2 linked regions of the Ruegeria pomeroyi DSS-3 genome follow. The protein of the gene in region 1 binds, or shares a complex with, the protein of each later gene. Links are inferred from orthologs where the notes say so. Each region holds a gene or a part of one and is shown on either strand. Other genes may lie near its edges.

The links.
Region 2: the proteins of mfd (region 1) and uvrA are in contact, whole or in part, in a crystal structure (PDB 4DFC), measured with the Escherichia coli proteins. The link is inferred for Ruegeria pomeroyi DSS-3 from one-to-one orthologs.

What each region holds. Positions count from the first base shown.
Region 1 is NC_003911.12:2,203,633-2,212,560, forward strand. The notes cover bases 2,629-6,620. They hold mfd (transcription-repair coupling factor), read right to left. Parts: upstream 6,282-6,620; coding sequence 2,829-6,281; downstream 2,629-2,828. Other genes in these bases: SPO_RS10515 (SH3 domain-containing protein), read left to right, coding at 2,629-2,759; SPO_RS10525 (hypothetical protein), read right to left, coding at 6,312-6,620. In the rest of the region: SPO_RS10505 (multidrug effflux MFS transporter), read left to right, coding at 1-378; SPO_RS10510 (tetratricopeptide repeat protein), read left to right, coding at 436-2,103; more of SPO_RS10515, read left to right, coding at 2,106-2,628; more of SPO_RS10525, read right to left, coding at 6,621-6,836; hemB (porphobilinogen synthase), read left to right, coding at 6,960-7,958; SPO_RS10535 (YSC84-related protein), read left to right, coding at 8,100-8,672; SPO_RS10540 (penicillin acylase family protein), read left to right, coding at 8,817-8,928. UniProt on the Escherichia coli protein: Couples transcription and DNA repair by recognizing RNA polymerase (RNAP) stalled at DNA lesions. Mediates ATP-dependent release of RNAP and its truncated transcript from the DNA, and recruitment of nucleotide excision repair machinery to the damaged site.
Region 2 is NC_003911.12:2,356,811-2,363,310, reverse strand. What follows is about bases 2,548-5,982. They hold uvrA (excinuclease ABC subunit UvrA), read left to right. Parts: upstream 2,548-2,866; coding sequence 2,867-5,782; downstream 5,783-5,982. Other genes in these bases: SPO_RS11245 (hypothetical protein), read right to left, coding at 5,804-5,982; SPO_RS11255 (rhodanese-like domain-containing protein), read right to left, coding at 2,548-2,697. Also shown: SPO_RS11265 (vWA domain-containing protein), read right to left, coding at 1-1,581; SPO_RS11260 (methyltransferase domain-containing protein), read left to right, coding at 1,771-2,331; more of SPO_RS11255, read right to left, coding at 2,338-2,547; more of SPO_RS11245, read right to left, coding at 5,983-6,238; SPO_RS11240 (helix-turn-helix transcriptional regulator), read left to right, coding at 6,365-6,500. UniProt on the Escherichia coli protein: The UvrABC repair system catalyzes the recognition and processing of DNA lesions. UvrA is an ATPase and a DNA-binding protein. A damage recognition complex composed of 2 UvrA and 2 UvrB subunits scans DNA for abnormalities.

The DNA.
Region 1 (8,928 bases):
CGCCGGATGGTGACCTGGTCGCTGGGCGCGCAGATCGTGATCACCACCGGCATGATCGCCAGTGGCTGGGTCGAGCTTTCGCCCGACGTCCAATTCGGCCTGTTCGTGGCCTGGCAAACGTCGGTGTTCTTCATGGCCGGCACCACACTGGGCAATCTGAACGCCATCGCGATGGAGCCGATGGGCCATATCGCGGGCATGGCGGCCTCGGTCATCGGAGCGGTTTCGACGGTGCTGGCCGCCGCCATCGCCGCCCCTATCGGCCTGCTGTTTGATGGCTCGATGGCGCCGCTGACCACCGGCATCCTGATCATGTGCACGCTGGGCTTTGCCCTGATGCTGCATATGGGTCGGATCGAGGAGCGGGTGATCGCCTGACCTTTTCCTGTCGTGTCACCTGCTCTAGTCTCGGGCTGAAAGCACAGGGAGGTGACGATGACCGACTACGGCTATGACCTGGGTCAATACAGCTGCCCGGTGACCACCGCCGCGCCCGAGGCGCAGCTGTGGTTCGACCGGGGCCTGATCTGGACCTATGGCTATAACCATGCCGAGGCCGCTGCCTGTTTCCGCCGCGCGCTGGAGCATGACCCGGACTGCGCCATGGCCCATTGGGGCCTCGCCTATGCCAGCGGCCCAAATTACAACATGCCCTGGGAACGCTGGGACAGCGCCACCCGGGCCGAGGCGCTGGCCACGTCCTATGATGCGAGCCAGGCCGCGCTGGCGCGGGTCGCGGGCGGCACCCCGGTCGAACAGGCGCTGATCCGCGCCCTGCCCGCGCGCTATCCGCAGCGAGAGCTGGACGCGGACATGCACCGCTGGGATCATGATTTCGCAGATGCCATGCGCGCCGCCTTTGCCGCGCATCCGGGTCACCTCGACCTGCGCGCGATCTATGCCGAAAGCCTGCTGAACCTGACCCCGTGGCAGATGTGGGATCTGGCCACCGGCCAGCCCGCCGCCGGAGCCGCCACCCGCGAGGCGCAAGAGGTACTGGAAACCGCCCTGAGCGAGGCCCCGGGCGCGATGCACCATCCGGGGCTGCTGCATCTTTATGTCCACCTGATGGAAATGTCGCCCACCCCCGAAAAGGCGCTGAAGGCGGCGGATGTGCTGCGCACGCTGGTGCCCGATGCCGGCCACCTGGTGCATATGCCCACCCATATCGACGTGCTTTGCGGCCAGTATCACGATGTGGTGCACTGGAACCGCCGCGCCACGCTGGCCGACCGCAAGTATCTCGACCGCGAGGGCGCGTTCAACATCTATACCGGTTATCGCATCCACAATTGCCATTTCGCCATCTATGGCGCCCTGTTCCTGGGCCAGATGCAACCCGCGCTGGAGGCCAATCGCGACCTCTGGGACTCGGTCCCCGAAGAGATGCTGCGCATGGAAAGCCCGCCGATGGCGGATTACTTCGAAAGCTACATGGCGATGGGGCCGCATATCCTGATCCGGTTCGGCCGCTGGGACGAGGCCATCGCGCTGGAACCGCCCGCTGATCCCGACTTGTACCGCACACTGACCGCAACGGTGCATTATGCGCGCGCGGTCGCCTTTGCCGCTACCGGCCGCGTGGCCGAGGCAGAGGCCGAGGAACAGGTGTTTCTGGCCGCCGCCGCCCGGGTGCCCGAAAGCCGGCTCCTGCATAACAACCGCGTCGTCGATCTTCTTGAGATCGCAAAGGAAATGCTGCGCGGAGAGATCGAGTACCGCAAGGGGAGTTACGATCTGGCCTATGCCCATCTGCGCCGCTCGATCGAGCTGGACGACACTCTGCCCTATGACGAGCCCTGGGGCTGGATGCAGCCCACCCGCCATGCGCTGGGCGCGCTGCTGTTCGAACAGGGCCATGTGGACGAGGCCGAGACAGTCTATCGCGCCGATCTGGGGCTGGGCGGACAGCTCAGCCGCGCCGCGGTTCATCCCGACAATGTGTGGAGTCTCAAAGGCTTGCATGACTGTCTGAAAGCGCGTGCAGAGACGGTTGAGATCATCCAGATCCGCCAGCGTCTGGATCTGGCGCTGGCACGGGCCGACCGGGCGGTCGGCGCCTCGTGCTTCTGTGCCCAAGCAGCGATGCGGGCGGCAGGGTGAACATGCGCGCGATCCTCCTACCCCTTCTGCTGTGCCTTGCCCAGCCGGTGCTGGCCGAACGTCAGAGCTTCCCCCCTCGGGACGAGGCTGCGGACAACCCGGCGGTCCTTGCCGCGCGCGACGCGCTGCGCGCGGCGGTGGCCGCACGCGATCTGGGTCGCCTCAGTGCCGCCGCCTGCGCCGATCTGAGCCTCAGCGATGACGGCCCGGGCGGGCCGGAAGAGCTGCGTCAGATGCTGACCGTTTCGGACACGAACTCCGAAACCACGGTCGAAACCCGCTGGCAGATGCTGGCCAAGGCGCTGGCGGCACCGGGGTATTTCGATGCCGAGGGCGAGTTCTGGATGCCCCATCACTGGCGCATCCAGCTGCCCGCGCGAATCGACCCGGCGCAGGCCCATTTCGTCACCGGCGCAAACGTGAACCTGCGCAAGACACCGGAGCGGACCGGGGAGATCCTGACCCAGGTCAGCTTCGAAGTGGTTCTGACCGCCGGGTTCGATCCCGGGGCCGAATACCGGGCGATAATCCTGTCGGATGGCACCCGCGGGTATCTGCATCGCGACTATCTGACCCCGATGTCGGGCCCGCGCGCGGCACTGGCACAATCGCCCGAGGGCATCTGGCAACTCTGCACCTTTACCTCAGGGCGCTGAGCGCGCGACCGGGCGACAAAATCTTCATCGAAGATTTTGCAAGCAGATTTTCACTTGAAAATCTGCCCTCTACGCCTTGCTCTTCTTTTCCGCCGCAACCTTGTCGGCCAGATCCCGGGCCACCGCAAAGGCGCCCTTGATCTTGTCCGCCTCCGACCTCCAGTCGCGACGCACCACGATCTTGTTGTCCTTGATCTTGGCCAGGCCCTTTTGCGCCTGAATGAACTCCACCAACCCCGCCGGCGAGGCGAACTTGTCGTTGTGGAACTGGATCGTGGCCCCCTTTGGCCCGCCGTCCAGCTTGGCAATGCCTGCGCGCTTGCACATGGCCTTGATCCGCACCACCAGAAGCAGCGTGTTCACCTCCTTCGGCAGCTTGCCAAACCGGTCGATCAGTTCGGCGGCAAAGCCCTCCAGCTCGACCTTGGTCGTAAGCGACGAAAGCCGCCGGTAGAGACCGAGGCGCACGTCCAGATCGGGTACATACTCCTCGGGGATCAGCACCGGCACGCCCAGATTGATCTGGGGCGCCCATTGGTCGTCGGCCTCGCTCAGCCCCTCCATCTGGCCGCTGCGGATCTTGGCGATCGCCTCCTCCAGCATCGACTGGTAAAGCTCATAGCCCACATCCGGCATCTGGCCGGACTGTTCCTCGCCCAACAGGTTGCCTGCGCCGCGAATGTCCAGATCCTGGCTGGCCAGCGAGAACCCCGCCCCCAAGGTGTCGAGCGAGGCCAGCACCCGCAGCCGCTTTTCGGCGGCGGGTGTAAGCCGCGCCCTGGGTTTGGTGGTCAGATAGGCATAGGCGCGCGCCTTGGACCGGCCCACCCGGCCCCGGATCTGATAGAGCTGCGCTAGTCCGAACATATCGGCCCGATGCACCACCATCGTGTTGGCGGTGGGGATGTCCAGCCCGCTTTCGACGATGGTCGTGGCCAGCAGCACATCGTATTTGCCGTCGTAGAAAGCGTTCATTCGGTCGTCGAGCTCACCCGCCGCCATCTGGCCATGCGCCACCACATAGGTCAGTTCCGGCAGCTGTTCCTTCAGGAACGCCTCGATATCCGGCAGATCGGTGATGCGGGGCACCACATAGAAACTCTGCCCGCCCCGGTAATGCTCGCGCAACAGCGCCTCGCGGACAGTGACCGCGTCGAACTCGCTGACATAGGTGCGGATCGCCAACCGGTCGATCGGCGGCGTGCCGATGATCGAGAGATCCCGCACGCCGGTCAGGCTCAGCTGCAGGGTGCGCGGGATCGGGGTGGCCGTCAGCGTCAGTACATGCACGTCCGAGCGCAGCTGTTTCAGCCGCTCCTTGTGACCGACGCCGAAATGCTGTTCCTCGTCGATGATGAGCAGGCCGAGGTTCTGGAACCGGATGCCCTTGGCCAAGAGCGCATGGGTGCCGATCACGATATCCACCGTGCCGCGCGCCAGCCCCTCGCGGGTCTGCTGCGCCTCCTTGGCCGAGATGAAACGGCTGAGCTGACGCACCTCCAGCGGAAAGCCCCGGAAGCGGTCGCGGAAACTGGCGGCATGCTGGCGCGCAAGCAGCGTGGTGGGCGCGATCACTGCCACCTGCAGCCCCGACATGGCCGCGACAAAGGCCGCGCGCATCGCCACCTCGGTCTTGCCAAAGCCCACATCGCCGCAGATCAGCCGGTCCATCGGCATGCCCGAATGCAGATCGTCCATCACGTCACCAATGGCGCGCAACTGATCGTCGGTCTCCTGATAGGGAAAGCGGGCGCTGAAATCCTCCCAGGCATGCGGCGGCGGGTCCATCACCGGCGCCTTGCGCAAGGCGCGCTCGGCGGCCACCCGGATCAGCCGGTCGGCCATCTCGCGAATACGTTCCTTCAGCTTGGCCTTCTTGGCCTGCCAGGCGCCACCGCCAAGCCGGTCGAGCAGCCCCTCTTCATGGCCGTATTTCGACAAGAGCTCGATATTCTCGACCGGCAGGTACAGCCGCGCCTCCTCGGCATAGTCGAGCGCGATACACTCATGGGCCGCACCGGCGGCGGTGATCACCTCGAGCCCGCGATAGCGCCCGATGCCGTGATCCACATGCACCACCAGATCGCCGGGGGTCAGCGACTGGGTCTCGGTCAGGAAATTCTCGGCCTTGCGACGCTTCTTGGGCTGGCGGATCAGCCTGTCGCCCAGCACGTCCTGTTCCGAGATCACCGTCAAGCCGGGCGCCTCGAACCCGTGTTCCAGCGCCCAGACGGCCAGATGCAGGCCGCGCTTGCCGATGCGCGTGCCGTTGGTCACCGGGATCGCCTCGGCCAGGCCCTCGTCCTCGATCAGCCCGGTCAGACGTTCGCGCGCGCCTTCGGAATACGAGGCGATCAACACCGGACCATCCGCCATTCTGACCTTAAGATGATCGACCAAGGCCCCGAACAGGCTGACGTTTTCCAGAGCGCGCTCGGGCGAGAAATTGCGCCCGATCCGCCCGCCCGCGTCGATCACGCCTGGGCCGCTGGCCTGCGGCAGCGGGTTGAACTGCATCACCCGCCGATCGGCCAGTTGCGCCGACCAATCGCCATCATCAAGATACAGCAGCCCCGGCGGCAGCGGTTTATAGACGCTGTCCGTCCGAGAGCGGTCGGTCATGGCCAGACGGCGGGTCTCGTACTGGTCCTGAATACTGTCCCAGCGCGCCAGCCGGGTCGGTGTCACCTGATCGTCCAGCGTCACCGTTGCGGCGGGCAAATAGTCGAACAGGGTTTCAAGCCGTTCATGAAAGAAGGGCAGCCAATGTTCGACGCCCTGATGCTTGCGCCCGGCACTCACCGCCTCGTAAAGCGGATCGTCGCTGCCGGCGGCGCCGAACTCGATGCGATAGTTCTGGCGGAACCGGGTGATGGCCGCCTCGTCCAGAATGACCTCGCTGACCGGGGCCAGTTCGATCAGGTCCAGTTTCTCGGTGGTGCGCTGGGTGGCGGGATCGAACCGGCGCGCGCCGTCCAGCACGTCGCCGAAGAAATCGAGCCGCACCGGCCCGCTGTCTCCGGGCGGATAGATGTCGATGATGCCGCCCCGGATCGCGTAATCGCCGGGTTCCATCACCGTGGGACTCTGGCTGAAGCCCATGCGGACAAGAAATTGTCTGAGCGCCTGTTCATCCACGCGCCGCCCCACCTGGGCGCTAAAGGCCGCCTCGCGCAGCAGGTCGCGCGCGGGCACCCGCTGGGTCGCAGCGTTGAGCGTGGTCAGCAGCACGAAACGGTCGGGCATCTGGTGCACCAGCGCCGCCAGCGTCGCCATCCGCGCCGCCGAGACATCGGCGTTGGGCGAGACCCGGTCGTAAGGCAGGCAATCCCAGCTGGGAAACACGAAAACCGGCAGGTCGGGCGCGAAGAAGGCCAACGCCGCCCGCATCGCCTCCAGCCGCTTGTCATCGCGGGCCACATGCAGCACCGGTGCGCCCGCGCGGGCGACCTCGTTCAGGATCAGCCGCGCGTCAAAGCCTTCGGGCGCGCCGCCCACCAGCACATGGTTCGGTGCCTTCATCGTGACTTGTCCCTGTCCGTTTCCGTCCGTCTAGCCCAGAACCCCGATCGACAGGTTCTGATACATGCCCCAGAGCGAGGTGAAGAAGATCGACACCATGCCGATGATCTGGGTATAAATCCGGCAGCGCCCGATGGCCCGTGCCAGATCCTCGCCCATCAATTCCTGCGCCCGCACCCGCCGCGCGGTCGCGAGATTTAGCAGCGCCACCAGCGACATCGGAAAGGCCAGCATGAACACCGCCTGGGCAAACTCCATTCCATAATAGAACCCCAGCATCGCCAGCACCGACAGCATGAAGCAGCTGAAGGAAAACAGCAGCAATCCGGCAGTGTCCACGATATAAAGCATGCGGTTCACATTGATCCGGACGATATCGTTCAGATCCTGCGCGGCCTGACCGCCGACCCGGCGGGCACGGGTCACCATGTCATAAGGTACGCCCAGAACCCAATGGCTGGCCGAGGACCAGACCACCGCCAACGCGATCCAGAACCACAGGTTCGAAAAGCTGCGCATGTCGATAAGTTCGAAGATCGAGGAATACCAATCCAAACCTGCTGCCCTTCCCGCTGGCCGTCATCGCGGCCTTCTATCCCGCCTGCGCGGCCATTGGTACCCTTGTGACCGGATCAATTCCATGCCACCCAATACACAAATGTGCAAGGAGAGCCATGCATGACCCCGACCGTCGCCGCCTTTCCCGCCGCCCGTTTCCGGCGCGCGCGCAAATCGCCCGCGCTGCGTGCGCTGGTGCGCGAGAATTCCCTGGGCGTCGATGATCTGATCTGGCCGGTCTTCGTGCGCGATGGCGAGGGGATAGAAGAACCGGTGCCCTCGATGCCCGGGGTGATGCGCCGTTCTGTCGACAGGATCGCCCAGGCCGCGGTCGAGGCGCAGGCGCTGGGCATTCCTGCGATCTGCCTGTTTCCCTATACCGATGCCGCGCTGAAAACCGAGGATTGCGCCGAGGCCTGGAGCCCCGACAACCTGTCCAACCGCGCCATCCGTGCGATCAAGGCCGCCGCCCCCGACATCGCGGTGATGACCGATGTGGCGCTCGATCCCTATAACATCAACGGCCATGACGGCTATGTGGTGGACGGCGAGATCGTCAATGACGAAACCGTCGAGGCGCTGGTCAAGATGACGCTGGCGCAGGCCGAAGCGGGCGCCGATATCATCGGCCCCTCCGACATGATGGACGGGCGCATCGGCGCCATGCGCCAGGCGCTCGAGGCGGCCGGGCATCGCAACGTGCTGATCCTCAGCTATGCGGCCAAATATGCCAGCGCCTTTTACGGGCCGTTCCGCGACGCGGTCGGTGCCTCGGGCGCGCTGACCGGCGACAAGAAGACCTATCAGATGGACCCGGGCAACAGCGACGAGGCGCTGCGCCTGATCCAACGCGACCTGTCCGAGGGCGCCGACATGGTGATGATCAAACCGGGGCTGGCCTATCTGGACATCTGCCACCGGGTCAAACAGAGCTTTGGCGCGCCCACCTATGCCTATCAGGTCTCGGGCGAATACGCGATGATCAAGGCGGCGGCGCAGAATGGCTGGATCGACGGCGACAAGGTGATGCTGGAAAGCCTGCTGGCCTTCAAGCGCGCCGGTTGCGACGGCATCCTGACCTATTTCGCCCCCGACGTGGCCCGCATCCTGCAAGGGTAGGTTCACGCAAACCGGCGCGGCGGGCGATATCCCGCCCAATTGCGGCAGTTGCATGATGACAGGGCGGCCGGTTCGGCGTATTGTCGCCATCAAGACCGGGAGAACCCGGCTTGTCAGGCAACATTACAGAGATCGAGAGATATGAGCAGTATCCACACTCCCCGACTGAGCCGTCGCGGCTTTGCCCTTGGCATGGCAGGTTTGACGCTCACCGCCGCCTGCGGCAATGGCGTCGGCAATTCCAACGCTTCGCAGATCGACGCCCGCGTCAACGCCACCCTGACCGAGATGTACGCCCAGTTCCCCAACACGGTCGAAATCTCGCACAAGGCGGCCGGCATGCTGGTGATGCCGCTGCTGACCGAGGCCGGTTTCGTCTTTGGCGGCGGTTATGGGCGCGGCGCCCTGCGTGTCGACGGGGTGACGGTGGATTACTACTCGGCCGTCAAGGGCAGCGCCGGGTTGCAGATCGGCGCCCAGCAATATGCCCATGTGCTGTTCTTCATGACCCAGGGCGCGCTCAGCGAATTCCGCCGCTCCAGCGGCTGGTCCGCCGGGGCCGATCTGGAATATGTGGTCAGCGATCAGGGCGACTCTCTGGCCGCCGATACCAACACGCTGCGCTCGCCGATCCTGGCCGCCGTGTTCGGGCGCGCCGGTCTGCGCGTCGGTGCGACGCTGGAAGGCACCAAATACACCCGCATCATCCCCTGATGCACGGGGCCGCGTGGGCCGCGCAACCGGCGCGGGCCTGTCACTTGGTTTGTAAGGGCGGCGGTGGCGCCGCCCTTTCGTTTTCTCCGCCAATCCCCTAATGTCACTCGGGAAATTCGAATTCAGCTCAATCACGGGTCGCTCATGGGTCTGCTCTTTCGCTGGCTACTTCGCCTTGCCGCCGGTCTGATCGCACTTGCCGTCGCGGCGGTGGCGCTGGTCTACTATCTCGCCAGCCAGTCGCTGCCCGATTACG
Region 2 (6,500 bases), 150 kb from region 1 along the record:
GCTGGTATAGGCATAGCCAAGATAGTCCAGCACGCCCGCATCCGGGGTGACAAAGGTGACATAGTCGCCGTCATAGGCGGGGCCGGTATGGCTCACCGCGACCATGCTGCCTGCTGCCACCCGATCGGGCGCTTCCAGCGTCACGCTCAGGTCGCTCACCGTGATGGGCTGGCTGATCGCAACCGAACTGTCCTGACCCACCACATAGCGCAGCTGGTACTGGCCCGGCGCCAATGGCATCCGCAGCCCCACGGGGTTGCCGTCGCGCACATAGGCATAGGTCAGGTAATCGTTGCCGTCGCTGCTGGCGTCCAGCTTGGCCACGGTCAGGAAATCCTCGTCAAAGCCGCCGCCCGACCATTCCACCTGCACCAGACTGCCCACCGGTGCGCTACCCGGCGCGTCCAGCGCGAAACTGCGCTCGCTCACCGTGATCGGCAGGCGGGCAAGGGTCTGAATTCCATCCGCCAGCACATAACGGATCTCATACGCGCCCGGCTCGACCGGCAGGCGCAGCGGCAGCGGGTTGCCCTTGGCGGTATATTCAAAGGTCAGATAGCTGGCGTCATTGGCGCCCACGGGACCGGCAGCCAGATAATCGCCCTCGCCATCCGGGCCGGTCCAGCTGACCTCGACCATTCCGCCCGCGGTGCCGCTGGCGGGCGCCGACAGGGTGGCGGCGGGCAGGGGTTCATCAAAGGCGATCTCGACCACCTCACGCCCGCCCGGTTGCAGGGTGACCCGGCGCTCTTCCACCGTCTCATCGGACAGGCGCAGGGCGCGCACCAGAAAGGTGCCGGGGGGCAGCTGGGTCTCGCCGCTCATCACCTGGGTCGCATCCATCGCCTGCGCGCCATCCTCGGTGAACACCTCCCAGACCACCTCGACCTCGCGGAAGGTGCTGCCAAAGGCCTCGGTCGCGGCAAAGAGCAGCCGGGCGGGGCCGGGGGCCGGGTCGGGCTTTACCGTGGCGGCGGCGGCCAGCGCCGCGCCCAGCTCGTCAGCGTTGGCGGCGCTGCGGAATGTGCCGCCGGTCTGGTCGGCAAGGCATTGCATCTGCGCCAGTGCCTGCGGGTCGTCGATATCGAATCCCACCACATGGGCGGTGAAATCGACCCCCGCCGCCTCGAGCGCGGCAGCAGTGGCGCATGGATCGGCGTCACAGGTCTCGACCCCGTCCGAGACCAGGATCACGGTGGCCTTCTCCTCGGTATAGCGCAGCGCCTCGGCGGCCTGGCGCACGGCCTCCAGCATCGGTGTCTTGCCCTTGGGTTTCAGCCCGGCCACCGCGCTGGCGATGGCCGCGCGGTTACCGGGCGCGGGCGCCACCAGCGTTTCGATATCGGTGCAATCGCCCTTGCGCCGGTGGCCATAGACCGTCAGGCCCAGCGGCTGATCCTGTGGCAGGTCGGCCAGCAGGCCGGTCACCACCTCGCGGGCGATCTCGATCTTGGCCTTGCCCTCGATCTGACCCCACATCGAGCCAGAGCCATCCAGCACCAATATGGCCGAGGGCTGATCCTGCGCAGCCAGTGTTGCGGGCAGGCATAGCGCCAATGCGGCCAGTCCAATTCGTTTCATTCAAAACCTCGTCTACAAAGCGAAAATAACACGCAAAATCTTGTCGCGTGGCCGCAGATTACGATCTGGAGCGTATACCGAAAGGGGAAATTTCGTCGTTTGCGGGTGGTTTTGCAAATGGCCCCACCGATCGCGTCTGGACGGGGTGGCCAAGGGCTGATTACCTGTCCCGGACACAAGGAGAGACGCGTGGCCAGTCTGAACCGGATCGCAATGGCACGATCAAGCCGCCGGATGATCAAGGACCTGGGCCCCGAGGGGCTGGAGGTGGCCGAGATCTCGGGCAAATGGGGGCAACAATTCCCGTTCCGCAGCTATCGCCGATTTATCTATCCCGAATACGATATCTGCGCCGGACCCTATTGCGACGCGGCCGGAGAGATCGAGCAATTCGACCTGATACTGGCCAATCAGGTCTGGGAACATCTGGACCGGCCTTATGAGGCGACGCTGAACGTGCTCGAAATGCTGCGGACCGGCGGACATTTCTGGCTGGCGGTGCCGTTCTTTGTGCCGTTTCACGCGGCCCCGATGGACAATTCGCGCTGGTCGGCGCGGGGTCTGCGGAATTTCCTGATCGAATGCGGCTTTGCCGAGGAGGAGATCCGGGCCGAGCAATGGGGCAACCGGCACGCGGCCCTGCGCAATCTCGAACGGCCCTGGCCGCCGGTCTATGACCCCGAGACCGATCCTCTGGACAACGATCCCGATTTTCCGATCTGCGCCTGGGCCATCGCGCGCAAGACCTGAGGCGGGTCAGGCGCGTTCGATCCGGCCGCCAGCACGGGCCCAGTGGCCCAGGCCGCCCAGGTTGTGAACCTCGGGGTAACCCAGGCCCAGCAGCAGCTTGCGCGCCCGGGCCGAGCGCCCGCCCGAGGCGCAATAGACCGCGATCCGACTGGCGCCCTCCAGCAGCGGCTCGAATTCGGGATGGTTTCGGTCAGCGCGCGCGCTCAGCTGCATCAGCGGGACATGCAGGGCACCGGCGGCCTTGCCGGTGGCCGCCAGTTCCCCCGCCTCGCGCACGTCGATCACCAGCAGGTCGCCGCGTGCGGCGGCGTCAACCGCCTCGGTGATGCTCAGGCCGGGCAGGGAGGGTTTGCGGAAAAAGAACATATCGGACCTGTCGGAGTGTCTGCGGGTTTTCGCCAATTTAACATTCAATGAATTGAATGCAATGCCAAAACCTTTGCATCCTGCATTTGTTCTCTTTACGTTCTATTAATCGGGTTGGAGACTCACGGCGGTTCGCCTATCTCTGTGGCATTGGGTCCGAGGGCAGTTCATGGCTGAGCAGAAGTTCATCGAGGTACGCGGCGCGCGCGAGCATAATCTCAAGGGGATCGACGTGGATATTCCGCGCGATCAGCTGGTGGTGATCACCGGCCTTTCCGGCTCGGGCAAGTCGAGCCTGGCCTTTGACACGATCTATGCCGAAGGGCAGCGGCGCTATGTTGAAAGCCTCAGCGCCTATGCCCGCCAGTTCCTGGACATGATGGAAAAGCCGGATGTGGACCATATCAGCGGTCTTTCCCCAGCGATTTCCATCGAGCAGAAGACCACCAGCAAGAACCCGCGCTCGACCGTTGGTACGGTGACCGAGATCTATGACTATATGCGGCTGTTGTTCGCGCGCGCGGGCACGCCCTATAGCCCGGCCACCGGCCAGCCCATCGAGGCGCAGCAGGTGCAGGACATGGTCGACCGGATCATGGCGATGGAGGAGGGCACGCGCGGCTATCTGCTGGCCCCCATCGTGCGCGACCGCAAGGGCGAATACCGCAAGGAATTCCTGGAGCTGCGCAAGCAGGGCTTTCAGCGGGTCAAGGTGGATGGCCAGTTCTATGAACTGGACGAGCCGCCGACGCTCGACAAGAAGTTTCGCCATGACATCGACGTGGTGGTGGACCGCATCGTGGTGCGCGAGGGGCTTGAAACCCGGTTGGCCGACAGCCTGCGCACCGCTTTGGATCTGGCCTCGGGCATCGCGATCCTGGAGACCGCGCCACGGGACGGCTCCTCGGCCCCGGGCGGGGCCTCTTCGCCCGGCGAGGAGGGCTCGCAAGAGACCGAAGAGCCGTTGCGCATCACATTTTCGGAAAACTTTGCCTGTCCGGTCTCGGGCTTCACCATCCCCGAGATCGAACCGCGCCTCTTCTCGTTCAACGCCCCCTATGGCGCCTGCCCGAAATGCGACGGCCTGGGGGTCGAGCTGTTTTTTGACGAACGCCTCGTGGTCCCCGATCAGAGCCTCAAGGTCTATGACGGTGCCCTTGCACCCTGGCGCAAGGGCAAGTCGCCCTATTTCCTGCAAACCATTGAGGCGATCGCCCGCCATTACCAGTTCGACAAGAACACCCCGTGGAAGGATCTGCCCGAGAAGGTGCAACAGGTGTTCCTGCGCGGTTCGGGCGACGAGGAAATCCCGTTCCGCTATGACGAGGGTGGCCGCGTCTATCAGGTCACCCGCAGTTTCGAAGGCGTCATCCCCAACATGGAACGCCGCTATCGCGAGACCGACAGCAACTGGATCCGCGAGGAGTTCGAGCAGTATCAGAACAACCGCCCCTGCGGGGCCTGTGGCGGGTTCCGGCTGAAGCCCGAGGCGCTGGCGGTCAAGATCGCGGGCCTGCATGTGGGTCAGGTGGTACAGATGTCGATCCGCGAGGCGCTGGCCTGGGCCGAGGCCGCACCAGCTTCGCTGAGCAAACAGAAAACCGAGATCGCCCAGGCCATCTTCAAGGAAATCCGCGAGCGGTTGGGTTTCCTGAATAACGTGGGATTGGAATATCTTACGCTCTCACGTTCAAGTGGAACGCTGTCGGGCGGCGAAAGCCAGCGCATCCGCCTGGCCAGTCAGATCGGCTCGGGCCTGACCGGCGTGCTCTATGTGCTCGACGAACCCTCGATCGGCTTGCACCAGCGCGACAACGACCGCCTGCTGACCACGCTCAAGAACCTGCGCGATCAGGGCAACACGGTGATCGTGGTCGAACATGACGAGGAAGCGATCCGCGAGGCGGATTACGTCTTTGATATCGGCCCCGGTGCGGGTGTCCATGGCGGGCAGGTGGTCAGCCACGGCACGCCCGCCCAGATCGCCGCCGATGCGGCCTCGGTCACCGGGCAATACCTGTCAGGCAGTCGCGAGATTTCAGTCCCTGCCGAACGCCGCCACGGCAATGGCAAAAAGCTGACGGTGGTCAAGGCCACCGGCAACAACCTGCGCGAGGTCACCGCCGATTTCCCGCTGGGCAAATTCGTCTGCGTCACCGGTGTGTCGGGCGGCGGCAAGTCGACGCTGACCATCGAAACCCTGTTCAAGACCGCCAGCATGCGCCTCAACGGCGCCCGCCAGACGCCCGCACCCTGCGAGACGATCAAGGGGCTGGAATTCCTCGACAAGGTGATCGATATCGACCAGCGCCCGATCGGGCGCACCCCGCGGTCAAACCCCGCCACCTATACCGGCGCGTTCACCCCGATCCGCGACTGGTTTGCGGGCTTGCCCGAGGCCAAGACGCGCGGCTACAAGCCGGGACGGTTCAGCTTCAACGTCAAGGGTGGCCGTTGCGAGGCCTGCCAGGGCGACGGTGTCATCAAGATCGAGATGCATTTTCTGCCCGACGTCTATGTCACCTGCGAAACCTGCAAGGGCGCGCGCTATAACCGCGAGACGCTGGAGGTGAAGTTCAAAGGGAAGAGCATCGCCGATGTGCTTGATATGACTGTGGAAGACGCGCAGGAGTTCTTCAAGGCGGTGCCGTCGATCCGTGAAAAGATGGATGCGCTGTCGCGCGTCGGTCTCGGCTATATCAAGGTCGGCCAGCAGGCCACGACGCTTTCGGGCGGCGAGGCGCAGCGGGTGAAGCTCAGCAAGGAACTCAGCCGCCGCTCGACGGGCCGCACGCTCTATATTCTCGATGAACCCACCACAGGCCTGCATTTCGAGGATGTGCGCAAACTGCTCGAAGTGCTGCATGAGCTGGTCGAACAGGGCAACACGGTGGTGGTGATCGAACACAATCTGGACGTGGTGAAAACCGCCGACTGGATCATCGACATCGGCCCCGAAGGCGGCGATGGTGGCGGCATGATCGTGGCCGAGGGCACGCCCGAGGATGTGGCCGCAAGCGAGCGCAGCCATACCGGGCGCTACCTGAAACCGATGCTGAACCCCGAACGGGTGGCGGCGGAGTGACCGCCGCTACCCCGGGTGCACTCAGGCAGGATGCGCCCGCGCCTGCCGCGCCAAAAGCAGCGGCAGCAGGAACAGCGCCAGAAACCCGCTGTTCATCACCACGTTGAACGCGGCCCCGGCCAGAACCGATCCGGCGCTGTCGATCACGAACCAGGCCAGCACCCCGCGCAGGATGATCCGCGCGCCGGTCTCGGGGTCGCGGGCATAGACGTCGCGCACCACCTGCCAGATCATCACGCCCAGCCCGACCAGCAAACCGCCGCTGATCGCGGTCATCAGCCGAACGGCGGCGCTGTCCAATCGGTCCGCCCCGTCCAGCGGCAGGATCGCAAGGTCCAGGAAGAATTCCAAGGGCGCGCGCTGATCCAGCGCGATGGTGGCGAACATGGCCAGCCCGAACAGCGCGCTGACAACAGCGGCAAGCGATAGCAGGCGGGTGGCGCGATCATGGGTCATCTGAACTCTCCATTTCTGATGCTGGGGCCAGCCTGCCACTGCACGGTGCGGCAAAACAATTACCTGAGGGGTAAGTGAAATTCACGCTCTTTCCCCTATGCTGTACCTGGCAAGCGGAGGGCAGGGATGGTGGATAGGTTCGGGGATGTGCTGCGGGAATGGCGCCAGCTGCGCCGGATGAGCCAGATGGATCTGGGCCTCTCCGCAGGGGTCTCGCCCCGCCATATCTCATTTCTGGAAAGCGGCCGTGCTCTGCCCAGCC